One region of the Aeromonas sp. FDAARGOS 1409 genome, then DNA from elsewhere that is predicted to be linked to it. Evidence: predicted binding sites of a transcription regulator. Region 1 holds the regulator's gene; each other region holds the start of a gene.
The links. Region 1 encodes LexA, which represses DNA repair genes until DNA is damaged. Its sites were predicted from a motif close to ANCTGTNTNNNNANACAGNT; they were not measured.
Positions count from the first base shown of each region.

Region 2: a site for LexA is predicted at 2,560-2,579, ahead of umuD (translesion error-prone DNA polymerase V autoproteolytic subunit). Genes of this name have one in related genera too.
Region 3: a site for LexA is predicted at 2,722-2,741, ahead of ruvA (Holliday junction branch migration protein RuvA). Genes of this name have one in related genera too.

Region 1 is NZ_CP077395.1:1,239,242-1,243,410, reverse strand. It holds gene plsB (glycerol-3-phosphate 1-O-acyltransferase PlsB) at 1-1,123, opposite strand, end outside; gene lexA (transcriptional repressor LexA) at 1,328-1,954, shown strand; gene I6L39_RS05950 (hypothetical protein) at 2,329-2,619, shown strand; gene I6L39_RS05945 (SCO family protein) at 2,802-3,428, shown strand; gene I6L39_RS05940 (MATE family efflux transporter) at 3,451-4,169, shown strand, end outside.
Region 2 is NZ_CP077395.1:4,055,941-4,060,109, reverse strand. It holds gene I6L39_RS18900 (lecithin retinol acyltransferase family protein) at 1-501, shown strand, start outside; gene umuC (translesion error-prone DNA polymerase V subunit UmuC) at 857-2,131, opposite strand; gene umuD (translesion error-prone DNA polymerase V autoproteolytic subunit) at 2,134-2,550, opposite strand; gene I6L39_RS18885 (SOS response-associated peptidase) at 2,713-3,351, shown strand; gene I6L39_RS18880 (amino acid permease) at 3,791-4,169, opposite strand, start outside.
Region 3 is NZ_CP077395.1:2,072,582-2,076,750, reverse strand. It holds gene I6L39_RS09915 (cytochrome ubiquinol oxidase subunit I) at 1-27, opposite strand, end outside; gene ruvB (Holliday junction branch migration DNA helicase RuvB) at 967-1,977, opposite strand; gene ruvA (Holliday junction branch migration protein RuvA) at 2,053-2,667, opposite strand; gene I6L39_RS09900 (proline--tRNA ligase) at 2,870-4,169, shown strand, end outside.

The DNA.
Region 1 (4,169 bases):
TCAGGTATTCACGGAAAACCGTGCTGTAGAGCGGGTTGCCCTTGAAGGTGCGGCGGATGAAGAAGGCACCGCCGTGGCGGAAGATGGGGCCCGCCGGCCAGAAGTTGAGGTTGATGCCCGCCGCGATATGGGGCGGCACCATGCCCTGGTGGTAGATGACGTAGGAGAGCAGCAGATAGTCCATGTGGCTGCGATGGCAGGGCACGTAGACGATCTCGTGGCCCTCCTGGGCCAGCTGGCGCACCTTCTCGGCACCGTTGACCGAGAGGCCGCGGTAGAGCTTGTTCCAGAGCCAGCCGAGGAAGCTCTCGCCGAGCCGGATCAGCCGGTAGGAGAAGTCGGAGGCGATCTCGTCCATGTAGCCGTGGGCGCGCTTCTGCGCCTTCTCCAGGCTGATGCCTTCCCGTCTGGCCTCTTCCTCTATGGCCTGCTGGATCACGCTGGAATCCAGCAGCTGTTTGAACAGCAGGTTGCGGTTCGGCAGCTTGGGGCCGGTGGCGGCGAGCTGCTGGCGGCTGAAGTGGGTGCGGGCGACCCGGGCCAGCTTGTGGGCGATGGCCTCGTCGGTGCCGTGCTTGTCCGCCATATGGCGCAGGGAGAGCGGCGGGGAGAAGCGCACCAGGTTCTCGCGCCCCTTTAGGATCACGATCAGCGCCTTCTTCAGGCGGTTCGGTGCCAGGCTGCTGATGATGTTCCAGCCGGAGGCCTCTTCCCCCTCGCGACCCGGGGCGCGGCCCCAGAACAGGGTGACGGGCACCACCTGGATGTCCAGCGCCGGATCCTGCTTGTGCAAGTCCAGCAGCTGGTGGAACTCCTGCAGGAAGGGGAGCGGCTTGTTGCGGGCACCGAACAGGGGAGGTGGACGATCCAGACAGACGTAGCGCGGCAGCAGTTGGCCGTTCAGCTCCAGCGGCGTGAAGGGGCCGGGCAGGCCGAGGTCCTCGCAGCACTGCTGCAGGGTCATCAGGTCGGTGATCGAGCTGGTTTTCAGGGCGTAGACGATGGGTCTGGCCGGATCCAGCTTGAGCTCGGTGATGGGATTTTCCGGCAGGCTCTTGTGATTGACCAAGCCGCTGACCGGCCATTGCAGGATGGCTCTGGAAATCTTCTGTCCAAGGGACATGTGCGTCTGCTCTCCAAAAAAATGCGGCGTGAGCATAGCAAATCACCGGCGGCTTGTCGCCGAGAGGTACGATGAGTCCCAAGGCGGCGCGCGAGGGAGCCACATTTTGCGACAAGGCGGGGACAAATGTCAGCAACGCCTTGCCTTGGCCACAGCACTGTATATACTGCCAGTGTGCTGTATAAAAAGACAGGTGCCCATGCTATGAAACCCCTTACCCCCCGCCAGGCCGAAGTGCTGGAGCTTATCAAGGCGAACATGAACGAGACCGGCATGCCGCCGACTCGCGCCGAGATCGCCCAGAAGCTTGGCTTCAAGTCGGCCAACGCGGCCGAGGAACATCTGAAGGCCCTGGCCAAAAAGGGGGTCATCGAGATCATGCCGGGAACCTCCCGCGGCATCCGCCTGCTGCTCGAAGAAGAGGAGGCCTTGCCGGAAGAGAGCGGCCTGCCGCTCATCGGCAAGGTGGCCGCCGGCGAGCCCATCCTGGCCCAGGAGCACATCGAGAGCCACTACCAGGTGGATCCCGCCCTGTTCCATCCACGGGCAGACTTCCTGCTGCGGGTGCAGGGCATGAGCATGAAGAACATCGGCATCATGGACGGGGATCTGCTGGCGGTGCACAAGACCCAGGAGGTGCGCAACGGCCAGGTGGTGGTGGCGCGGCTCGATGAGGACGTCACCGTCAAGCGCTTCCAGCGCAAGGGCAGCCAGGTATGGCTGCTGCCCGAGAACGAGGAACTTTCCCCCATCGAGGTGGATCTCGCCAGCCAGCACCTCACCATCGAGGGGCTGGCGGTCGGCGTCATTCGCAACGCCGACTGGATGTAAGCCTCCGGCATGACGAAGGGGCCTCCTGCGGGAGGCCCCTTCGTTTTGGCCCCCGTCTCCGTCATCCCGCCTCGTGGCCCATCCCCGCCATCCTGCTGCCGTCGTCCGTCGCAAATAGTCCCGCCACAGACAGCGCATTTCGGATATATCCTTTGATAAGGCTCGCACCCTCATGGTCACCGCCATGGCGGCGAGAGCGCCCCACCGGCCAGCTGGACGGCTTTGCAGGGATGCATCACCGCCGGGGCTGTGTGGAAGAAGGGAGAGTCGTCAGCAGTTGGACGACTCGTACAGTCAGTACGCGACGGTGGTTGGCTTGCCTCCCGATGGCAGTAACACTGATCGGCGTGGCCTGTTGAGCAAGGAGGACAGGTATGGCTTCAAGCTCGCCGTGGGATCCGGTGCCGGCCGCAGCGCCCGCATCCTCCATCACCCGATTCATCAAGGGCAGTCGGATGACGTGGTTCTATGCGCTCTGGGTCTATCACAAGGGAGATGGCTGGACCGTCTGGCTGGGGTGTCCCAAAGACAAGATCGTCCGCCTGGTTCGTCTGTTTCGCCGTCACCACGACATCGGCTTGCCGGATGCGCCCTGGACGGCGCCCGTGATCCCGTTGCACGCATCCATCAGACGTGCCCAGCCGCAGCGCAGGCTGCGACCCTGATCCCGGCCGATACGAGCCCCGCCCCGAGCGGGGCTCTTGCTTTCCAGCGCTCACGACATCCTGGTGCCCCTGCGGCCCTCCATCCGGACGAAGGGGTAGCCAGAAACGGGGCGGGGCGGGTTACAATGACCCTTCCCAGGTGCAGCTCCTGGGCTGATTATAAATACAAGGGTTTGTTTCATATGGTTAAACCACGCTTTTCCCTGCTGCTGTTGCTCTTCATCGTCAGCATCATGGCTGCCTATTACTGGAGCCAGCCTTCCTTGCCGGAGCAGGCCGACTACTATCCGACGGCGCGGGACATCAACCCCTTCACCCTCACCGACGGGGATGCACAACCCTTTACTCCCGCCAATCTGACGGGACACTGGACCTTCCTGTTCCTCGGTTACACCTATTGCCCCGACATCTGCCCGACCACGCTGGCGGACCTGCGCGCCGCCTACCCCGGCTTGAAGAAAATCGCCCCCAACAGCCAGGTGGTGTTCATCTCGGCAGATCCCCAGCGGGATGACAGCGCCCGTCTCAAGAGCTATACCGCCTTCTTCGAGCCCGAGTTCAAGGCGGCGACCGCGCCCCACAGCGCCCTGTTCCCCCTGGTGCGCAACCTGGGCCTGGTCTATTCCATCGTGGAGAGCGAACGCAAGGATTACCTGATAGACCATTCGGCCTCGATAGTGCTGATCAACCCGGCGGGCAAGCTGGTGGCCCTGTTCCGTCCCAAGGTGGCGCCGGGGGAAGTGCCCCGCGTTGACATGCAGGCCATGGTCGCCGACTTCGCACGCATAGTGCGACTGGCCGACGAGTGATCCCGCAGCCTCCGTCCTGCTCATGCCCATGTCACCCTGGTTGAGGGATCCCGGCCGCCACAGGGCCGTCTTTGCCCTGGCGCTGCCCATGGTGTTTTCCAATGTCACCACTCCCTTGCTGGGGCTGGTGGACACCTGGGTGATCGGTCATCTCGGTGAGGCCTGGTTCCTCGGCGGCGTCTCGGTCGGCGCTACCCTCATCAACCTCCTCTTCTGGTTGCTGGGCTTTCTGCGCATGTCTACCACGGGCCTGACCGCCCAGGCCCAGGGGGCCGCCAACGCCGAGGGGCAGCTCGATACCCTGGCCCGTGCCCTGGGGCTGGCGATCGGCCTGGGGCTGGCACTCCTGCTGCTGTTGCTGCCGTTCCTGCCGGCCATCATCACCTTGGGCGGGGGGTCGGCGGAGGTACAGGCCCATGCCGGGGACTATGTGTCGGTGCGGATCTGGAGCGCCCCGGCGGCGCTCTGCAACCTGGTGATCATGGGCTGGCTGCTGGGCATGCAGGATGCGCGCAGCCCCATGCTGCTGCTGATCCTGGGCAACCTCGTCAATATGGGGTTGGATGCCTGGTTCGTGCTGGGGCTGGGCTGGCAGGTGAAGGGGGTGGCCGCCGCCTCCCTGCTGGCCGACTACAGCGCGCTGGCGGTGGGGCTCTGGCTGGCGAGCCGCCATCTGCGCCGTCTCTCTCCCGGGGTCTGGCAGCATGCCTGGCGGCGCTGGTCTCAGTGGCCGGCCTTGCT
Region 2 (4,169 bases), 1.6 Mb from region 1:
TACGATCATTACGGTGTATATGTAGGCAACGATATGATCGTCCACTTCACCAGTCCTAACAGTGATAAAAGCGATGGCAATAGCATCATGCGGACAAACATGCGTCATTTTATCCGAGATGCGGATCGGTTCGATGTGATGGGCTTTGGTGAGAAAGAACAGGGTTTGTTGGGAAGGGTTATAACCTTCTTAACCAATTCAGATCTAGCTATCTTAGTTCCGGCTTTGTTGTTTTCATCGGGCGCTTCCAGCTTGTTCGCAAAGAGTCTTTATAATTGGTTCGCGACCAATGATTATCACATTTATTCGCGAGAAGAGTGCGCAAGTCGGGCTGAGCGATGTTTGGGCTTTGCTGAGTACAATCTGCTGCTTGCTAACTGCGAACATTTTGCTCTCTGGTGCAAGGTTGGCATCCATACCTCTACCCAAGTCAACAAACTGATCGAACTTAATATCGAAAAGAGCCGGACGATAAAAGCGAACAACTATGTTCCACTCTGAGTTCGTGAGGTGTCGCAGCCCTTCAACTAGTTACGTATAGAATCAGGGTGAGAGTACACTAACCTAAAAATAAGTAGGCAGAGCAAAATTGCATCAATCGGTATGAATATCGCTCACGCTGCGGAGTAATGCCGAGTGCTATTTACTCTTGGGTTGTGTGTTTAATGAGTAAAAATCGAGCTGGTTACTTGATTTAACGAGGTGTGCTCTCGCCCCGCGTAGAAAATGTCCACCCTAAGTCAGTGTGACTGGGGTAATTCTATGGTTACGTACAGTTAGTAAGGCGCATATCAGCGCTTTGCACAGGATGCTAAGTTGGCGTCTCACCAGCAGCTGTAGACCAAGCTGGTTATATTCATGCTTTCACCGCGGGGAGCTCGTTGATGCAGGTGGTATAGCGGGGGCTGAGCTGCTCCCGCTTCATCGTCCACTCTCTAGTATCACGGCCCCTGGCCGCGAAGTAGACCTTCCCCAGCCTTCCCTGATTGATCTGGTCAATCACCTTCATCAGTGCCTCGCTGCGGGGATCCTGCTGCCGATCAGCGAACAGGTCTCCCTGGTGCATGCTGGCCGGGGTGAAGTCGGCCAGCATGACCCCGCCCTTCATATAGCGGACATCATCCCGCCAGATACGGCGCAGCAGCGGTTCAACCAGGGCAAGCAGGTCCCGGGTGTCTGAGGTGGGGGTCTGCATCCGGGTCGATATCTGGTTGCTGTAATAGGTCTCTCGCTCCGAGAAGGGGCTGCTCCTTATAAAGAGGGTGACGTGCCGGCAGCACATGCCCTCTGCTCTGAGCTTTTCCACGGCCCGCTCCATGTAGCCGGCCAGCGCCTCCCGCATGGAGCCAAACGCCGTGATGCGTTCACCAAAACTCCGGCTGCAGATGATCTGCTGCTTGGCCTGGGCTGTCGGCTCCCGCTCGGCACAGGGGATCCCCCTCAGCTCCTGTACGGTGCGCTCGACGACGACCCCATACTGTCGGCGCAGACTCTTGGGGTCGGCACCCACCAGATCCGCCACGGTGTTGATGCCCTGTTTGTTGAGCTTGGCGGTCAGCTTGCGCCCTATCCCCCAGACTTCCTCAACCGGGGTGATGGCCATCAGCTTGGCGCGGCGCCCCTCATCACGCAGATCCACCACACCGCCGGTGGCAGGCCACTTCTTGGCGGCGTAGTTCGCCAGCTTGGCCAGGGTCTTGGTCGGCGCAATGCCCACCCCGACAGTGAGGCCGGTCCACTGCTGCACCCGTTCGCGGATCTGGCGGCCATAGGCCAGCAGGTCACCGGCCCAACTTTCGCTGAGCTCGATGAACGCTTCATCAATGCTGTAGACCTCGACGGTTGGGGCCATGCTCTCCAGGGTCGTCATCACCCGGTTCGACAGGTCGCCATAGAGGGCGTAGTTGGAGCTGAACCAGATGCCGCCCTGCTCTTCATAGAGCTCGCGGATCTGGAAGTAGGGAATCCCCATCTTGACCCCCAACCGCTTGGCCTCTGCCGATCTGGCCACGACACAGCCATCGTTGTTGGAGAGCACAACGATCGGCACCCCCTTGAGGTCGGGGCGAAACAGCCGCTCGCAAGAGGCGTAGAAGTTGTTCACGTCGACCAGGGCAATGGCGGTTGGCATGACTACCCTCGCCTAGTTTTGTGCAGAACGAAGGTGACGACGCCGAAGATATCCAGCTCCTGCCCTTCTTGCAGAATGATGGGGGAGAAATCCGGGTTGGACGGTAGTAGTGCGGGTGGGTCGGACTGCAAGATCTTGACGGTGAACTCACCATCCAGACAGGCCAGCACGATGTCGCCGTGGCGAGCTGTGACAGCACGGTCGATGATCAGCATATCGCCGTCATTGATACCTTCCCCGACCATGCTGTGTCCGCTGGCCCGTACATAGAAGGTGGCCGCCGGGTGGGGGACACAGTGTTGGTTGAGGTCGATGGACTGTTCCACATAGTCCTGAGCCGGGGAGGGAAACCCGCAGGCGGCAGGGGTGAGAAATAAAGGGAGCTCTATGATAGGTGCATCGGTTGCGTGGGGGAACATGGCAAAAGTCACTGTATGAACATACAGTGATTCTAACCGAGAGATCCGGAAAGATCACTGGTCGGCGTTCGGGTCTTGGCAGGGCAAGGGGGACGCGGCCAATTATGCTTGGCAGAGACTGATCTGGTGAGTTTGAGCTCTCATACGACGGAGGAGCTGCGCATGTGCATCAACTACATCCCGCCCACCAAGGCGGTGCTGGTGGAATACTTCGGGGTTGATGACCCCGGGTACGACTGGAAGGAGGAGGTGTGGCAGGACTACCAGGCCCCGATCCTGATCCAGCGAGACGGACGGCGGCAGGCGCTGATCGCCAGTTATGGAATGGTGCCGAAGAGGAAGGTGCAGCCAGGCAACAAGCACTACACCACGATGAACGCCAGGGCCGAGACGGTGGGTGAAAAGCCGACCTACCGCCACGCCTGGCAGCAGGGGCATCTCTGCCTGGTGTCAATGACCGGCTTCTTCGAGCCCTGCTACGAGAGCGGCAAGGCCGAGCGTTGGCGGATCAGCATGACCGACAGCATGCCCTTCGCAGTGGCCGGCATCTGGCGGGCATGGCAGGAGGAGCAGGGCTATACCTTCAGCTTCTCCCAGCTCACCATCAATGCCGACACCCACCCACTGCTGCGGCGAATGCACAAGCCAGGGGACGAGAAGCGTAGCCTGGTCATCGTGTCGCCGGATGACTACGACACCTGGCTGGGATGCAAGGACCCTGAACTGGCGCGAACCTACCTGGTACAGCAGCATGCTGAGCGGTTGATGGGAGGGCCGATGCCACTTGTATGCCAGGGCTGACGTTAGCCCAGTGTTAGCCAACCTCAAAAATGAATAAGGCTCGCATCGCTGCTAGCCTTGCTATATGTGGTGCCGGAAACAGGAGTCGAACCTGCGATCTTCGCATTACGAAATAAATGTGCGCGTATGCTTAGCATCATATGGTGGAATGATCTCTACATGAGACCTGACTTAACTCGGCGTATTTATCAGAATGGTTTCGATACTGGTGGTCCTGAGGTATTGCTACACATGCACTCTAAAGCTGCCTTTCACGATACCTCCACGTGAGGGTCCAGTAGTGCCTCGGCTAGAGGCCAGAATTTTACCATTAGAAAAACAAGTGGGGGGATAAATGGGGGGATTGAATCAGCGTTAAAAATAACAGTATGAATTATTGGCGTTTTTTAATTAGAAATGCCGGTCACAGACCGGCATTTGCATAGGAGGGGCGTGATGCTTAGCCTAGGGTGGTGGCTACCTTGCGCTGGCTCTTCTGCTTGAGCAGATAGCCGATGCCGAGCACCAGGACCCAGGCCGGGATCAGCTCGACCGAGATGCGGGTGCCGTCGTTCATGTACATGATCACCAGGATGGCGGCCATGAAGGCGAGGCAGAGGTAGTTGCCAAACGGGCTCCACAGTGCCTTGAACTTGGTGGTGACGCCTTCTGCGGCCTTGGCCTTGCGGAACTTGAGGTGTGCCAGGCTGATCATGGCCCAGTTGATGACCAGGGCGGAGACCACCAGGGACATCAGCAGACCAAAGGCCTTGCCCGGGATCAGGTAGTTGATCAGCACGCACAGCAGGGTGGCTGCGGCCGAGATGGTGATGGCAGTC
Region 3 (4,169 bases), 830 kb from region 1:
TAGGTCTACCACATGCTCAGCAATCATGATGTTTCCTCACCGATTATTGGCACGGCTATTTTGAGTTTTAAGGACAAAGCTTCCACTGGAAGTCCCCGAACGGTCGGTCACGCCGTCGGCGGTCTGACCGGATTCGACTGCCACCACATTAACAACAAGGCAATACACGAGAACAAAAAAAGCTAATGTTTAACATCTTTCAAACAATAACTATGGTTCTATTCCCGCCTATAATGATCGCTGTTTTATATCACCTTTATTTGATTGAAATCAATGTAAAACCACCGCCAATACATGCTTTTTCAAGGCAACTTACGAGCCAATTCATATTAATTGTGCGAACCGCATCACAAAAAACACACGAACATAAATTATTGATTTAAATCAATTTTATAAAGAAACAAAATAGTTTCAATTCTGTTAATCAAATAGTGAAAGCCATAAAAATCGCGCTCATTATTCCATTATTTAAAAAATGATGCGGCTCATCATGAAAGCAATTTAAAACCAGTAAAAACACATGTTTATGCGTATATCCCGCCTCAGGTAAATCATTACTTTATCTAATCAAAAGCCCATAGATTTTCTTGTTTGTTCCTCCCGGCAAGAGCTCCTACAATGCGCCTCGCAGTGAGGGCATACCTCTGGATACAGGCCGGTCATTCCGGGTTCCCGGTACGTATTCGATGAACATTTCGAACCTGTTTGTTGGGATTAATGATGAAAAAGTTTGTTGCCAAGACCATCCGTTACTACAAGCTTTCTTTCGTTCAACTCTATCAAATGAACCGACTCTGAGGCCTCGCGACGGCTCCTTTGTTTTTTCCCGACCGGCCTGCAGACGCCCTCACAGTCTGTGAACATCCATCCTGAATTGTCTTTGCCCACCGCATCCGCCGTGGGCTTTTTTTACACGCACAACAAAAAACCGCCTTGAGGGCGGTTTTTTCGTTCACATCGCGGCGCTTACTGCTCTGCCGGCCGTTCCAGGCCGAAGTGCGCATAGGCTCTCTGGGTCGCGATCCGCCCTCTGGGTGTACGTTGCAGATAGCCTTGCTGGATCAGATAGGGTTCCAGCACATCCTCGATGGTGTCCTTCTCCTCGCCGATGGCGGCAGCCAGGTTGTCGAGCCCCACGGGCCCCCCCATAAACTTGTCGATGACGGCCAACAATAGCTTGCGATCCATGAAGTCGAAACCCTCGTTGTCCACGTCCAGCATGTCCATGGCGCGGGCCGCAATGGGTCCGTCAATCCGCCCGTCGGACTTCACCTGGGCGAAATCCCGCACCCGTCTTAACAATCGGTTAGCAATGCGCGGCGTGCCCCGGGAGCGGCGCGCCACCTCTAGCGCCCCGTCGCTCGACATGTCGAGGCCGAGACAGCGGGCGCTGCGGGAAACGATGTCGGTGAGGTCCTTGACGTTGTAGAACTCCAGCCGCTGGACGATGCCGAAGCGATCCCGTAGCGGGCTGGTCAGGGAGCCGGCCCGGGTGGTGGCGCCGATCAGGGTGAAGGGGGGCAGGTCGAGCTTGATGGAGCGGGCTGCGGGCCCCTCCCCTATCATGATGTCGAGCTGGTAGTCCTCCATGGCCGGGTAGAGCACCTCCTCCACCACGGGGCTGAGGCGGTGGATCTCGTCGATGAAGAGCACATCGTTCGGCTCCAGGTTGGTGAGCAGGGCGGCGAGATCGCCGGCCTTCTCCAGCACGGGGCCCGAGGTGGTCTTGATGTTGACCCCCATCTCGTTGGCGACGATGTTGGCCAGCGTGGTCTTGCCGAGGCCGGGCGGACCGAAGATCAGCAGATGATCCAGGGCCTCCCCGCGCTGGCGGGCCGCCTCGATGAAGATCTCCATCTGGTCGCAGACGTGATCCTGCCCGGTGTAATCGGCCAGTTTCCTGGGCCGGATGGCCCGATCGATGATCTCGTCCTCGCGGGCAGCCCCTGCCGAGATGAGACGATCCGCTTCAATCATGGGCTACCTCACGCGCTGCATCCCCGCTCGCACCGGCGCGCGGCAGGGGGTGATCCGCTCTGTTCATGGTCACACTCACACCAGGCTGCGCAGGGATTCGCGGATGATGGCCTCGACCGACATCCCCTCGACCGCCACCTTGGTGACGATCTGGCTCGCCTGCTGCGGCTTGTAGCCGAGCGCCACCAGGGCGCTGGCCGCCTCCTCGCTCGCATCGGGGGCGCGCAGCGGGCTCTCCTTGGCAGGCAGGGCGATCTCGGCCGGGGAGAAGAGATCGTGGCTGACCCAGCCCTTGAGCCTGTCCTTCATCTCCACCACCAGCCGCTCGGCGGTCTTCTTGCCCACCCCGGGCAGCTTGACCAGAGAGCTTATCTCCTCGCGCTCGACACTCATCACGAACTGGGTGGCCGTCATACCGGAGAGGATCGCCAGCGCCAGCTTGGGGCCGACCCCATTGGTCTTGATCAGCTCGCGAAACAGCGCCCGCTCCTGCTTGTGATTGAAGCCATACAGCAACTGGGCATCTTCCCGCACCACGAAGTGGGTGTGGATCACCGCCTCCTTCCCCAGTTCCGGCAGATCATAGAAGCAGCTCATGGGCATGTGCACCTCGTACCCCAGACCCCCCACTTCGATCAGGACCTCGGGGGGTTGCTTCTCGATGATGACGCCTCTCAAGCGACCGATCATGTTCTCTTCCTCGCCACGCAGACTCTTTCCAAATTGGCCACTAGCATAAAGAATAACTGGATAAGTATCCAGCATAGGCCGCCCTCGGCCTCGCCCTCACCAGACTGAATTTAGCCCTTGGGCCACGAGGCTCGGCCTGTTAAAATTCCGCACTTGAAATTTTCCAGGGCCAAGCCGCCCGAACTAGCGAAGGTCTACCGCGATGCGTACCAGCCAATATCTGCTTTCCACTCTCAAGGAAACCCCCTCCGACGCAGAGGTCATCAGCCACCAGCTGATGCTGCGCGCCGGCATGATCCGCAAACTCGCCTCCGGCATGTACGCCTGGCTGCCGACCGGCCTGCGGGTGCTGAAGAAGATCGAGAACATTGTTCGCGAAGAGATGAACAATGCTGGTGCCATCGAAGTCTCCATGCCGGTGGTGCAGCCCGCCGAGCTGTGGCAGGAGTCCGGCCGCTGGGATGACTACGGTCCCGAGCTGTGCCGCCTGACCGACCGCCACAACCGTCCCTTCGTGCTGGGCCCGACCCACGAAGAGGTGATCACCGCCCTGGTGCGCTACGAGGTGAACAGCTACAAGCAGCTGCCGCTGAACCTCTACCAGATCCAGACCAAGTTCCGCGACGAAGTGCGCCCCCGCTTCGGCGTGATGCGCGGCCGCGAGTTCCTGATGAAGGATGCCTACTCCTTCCACATCGACAAGGACTCTCTGGTCGAGACCTACGAGAAGATGCACGCCGCCTACTGCGCCGCCTTCACCCGCATGGGCCTGAACTTCCGCCCGGTACAGGCCGATACCGGCTCCATCGGCGGCACCGGCTCCCACGAATTCCAGGTGCTGGCCGAGAGCGGTGAGGATCTGATCGCCTTCTCCGACAGCTCCGACTACGCCGCCAACATCGAGATGGCCGAGGCGCTGGCACCGGCGGGCGAGCGTCCTGCCGCGACCAAGGCCCTGGCCAAGGTGGCCACCCCGGCCGTGCACACCATCGATGAAGTGGCCGCCTTCCTGGCCGTGGCTCCGGCCGCCATCGCCAAGACCCTGCTGGTACTGGCAGAGGAAGATGAGCACGGCAAGCAGGCGGTCATCGCCCTGGTACTGCGTGGCGACCACGAGCTGAACGAAATCAAAGCCGAGAAGCTCTCTGGCGTTGCCAACCCGCTGACCTTCGCCAACGACGAGCAGATCAAAGCTGCCGCCGGTTGCGACGCAGGCTCCATCGGCCCGGTCGGCTTTGCCGGTCGCATCATCGTCGATCGCAGCGCCGCCCACCTGGCGGACTTCGTCTGCGGCGCCAACGAGACCGGCTTCCACCTGACCGGTGCCAACTGGGATCGCGACATCGCCGCTTACGAGGTTGCCGATCTGCGCAACGTGGTGGAAGGCGACCCCAGCCCCTGCGGCCAGGGCAAGCTGCTGCTCAAGCGTGGCATCGAAGTGGGCCACATCTTCCAGCTGGGGACCAAGTACTCCGAAGCCATGAAGGCGAGCGTGCTGAACG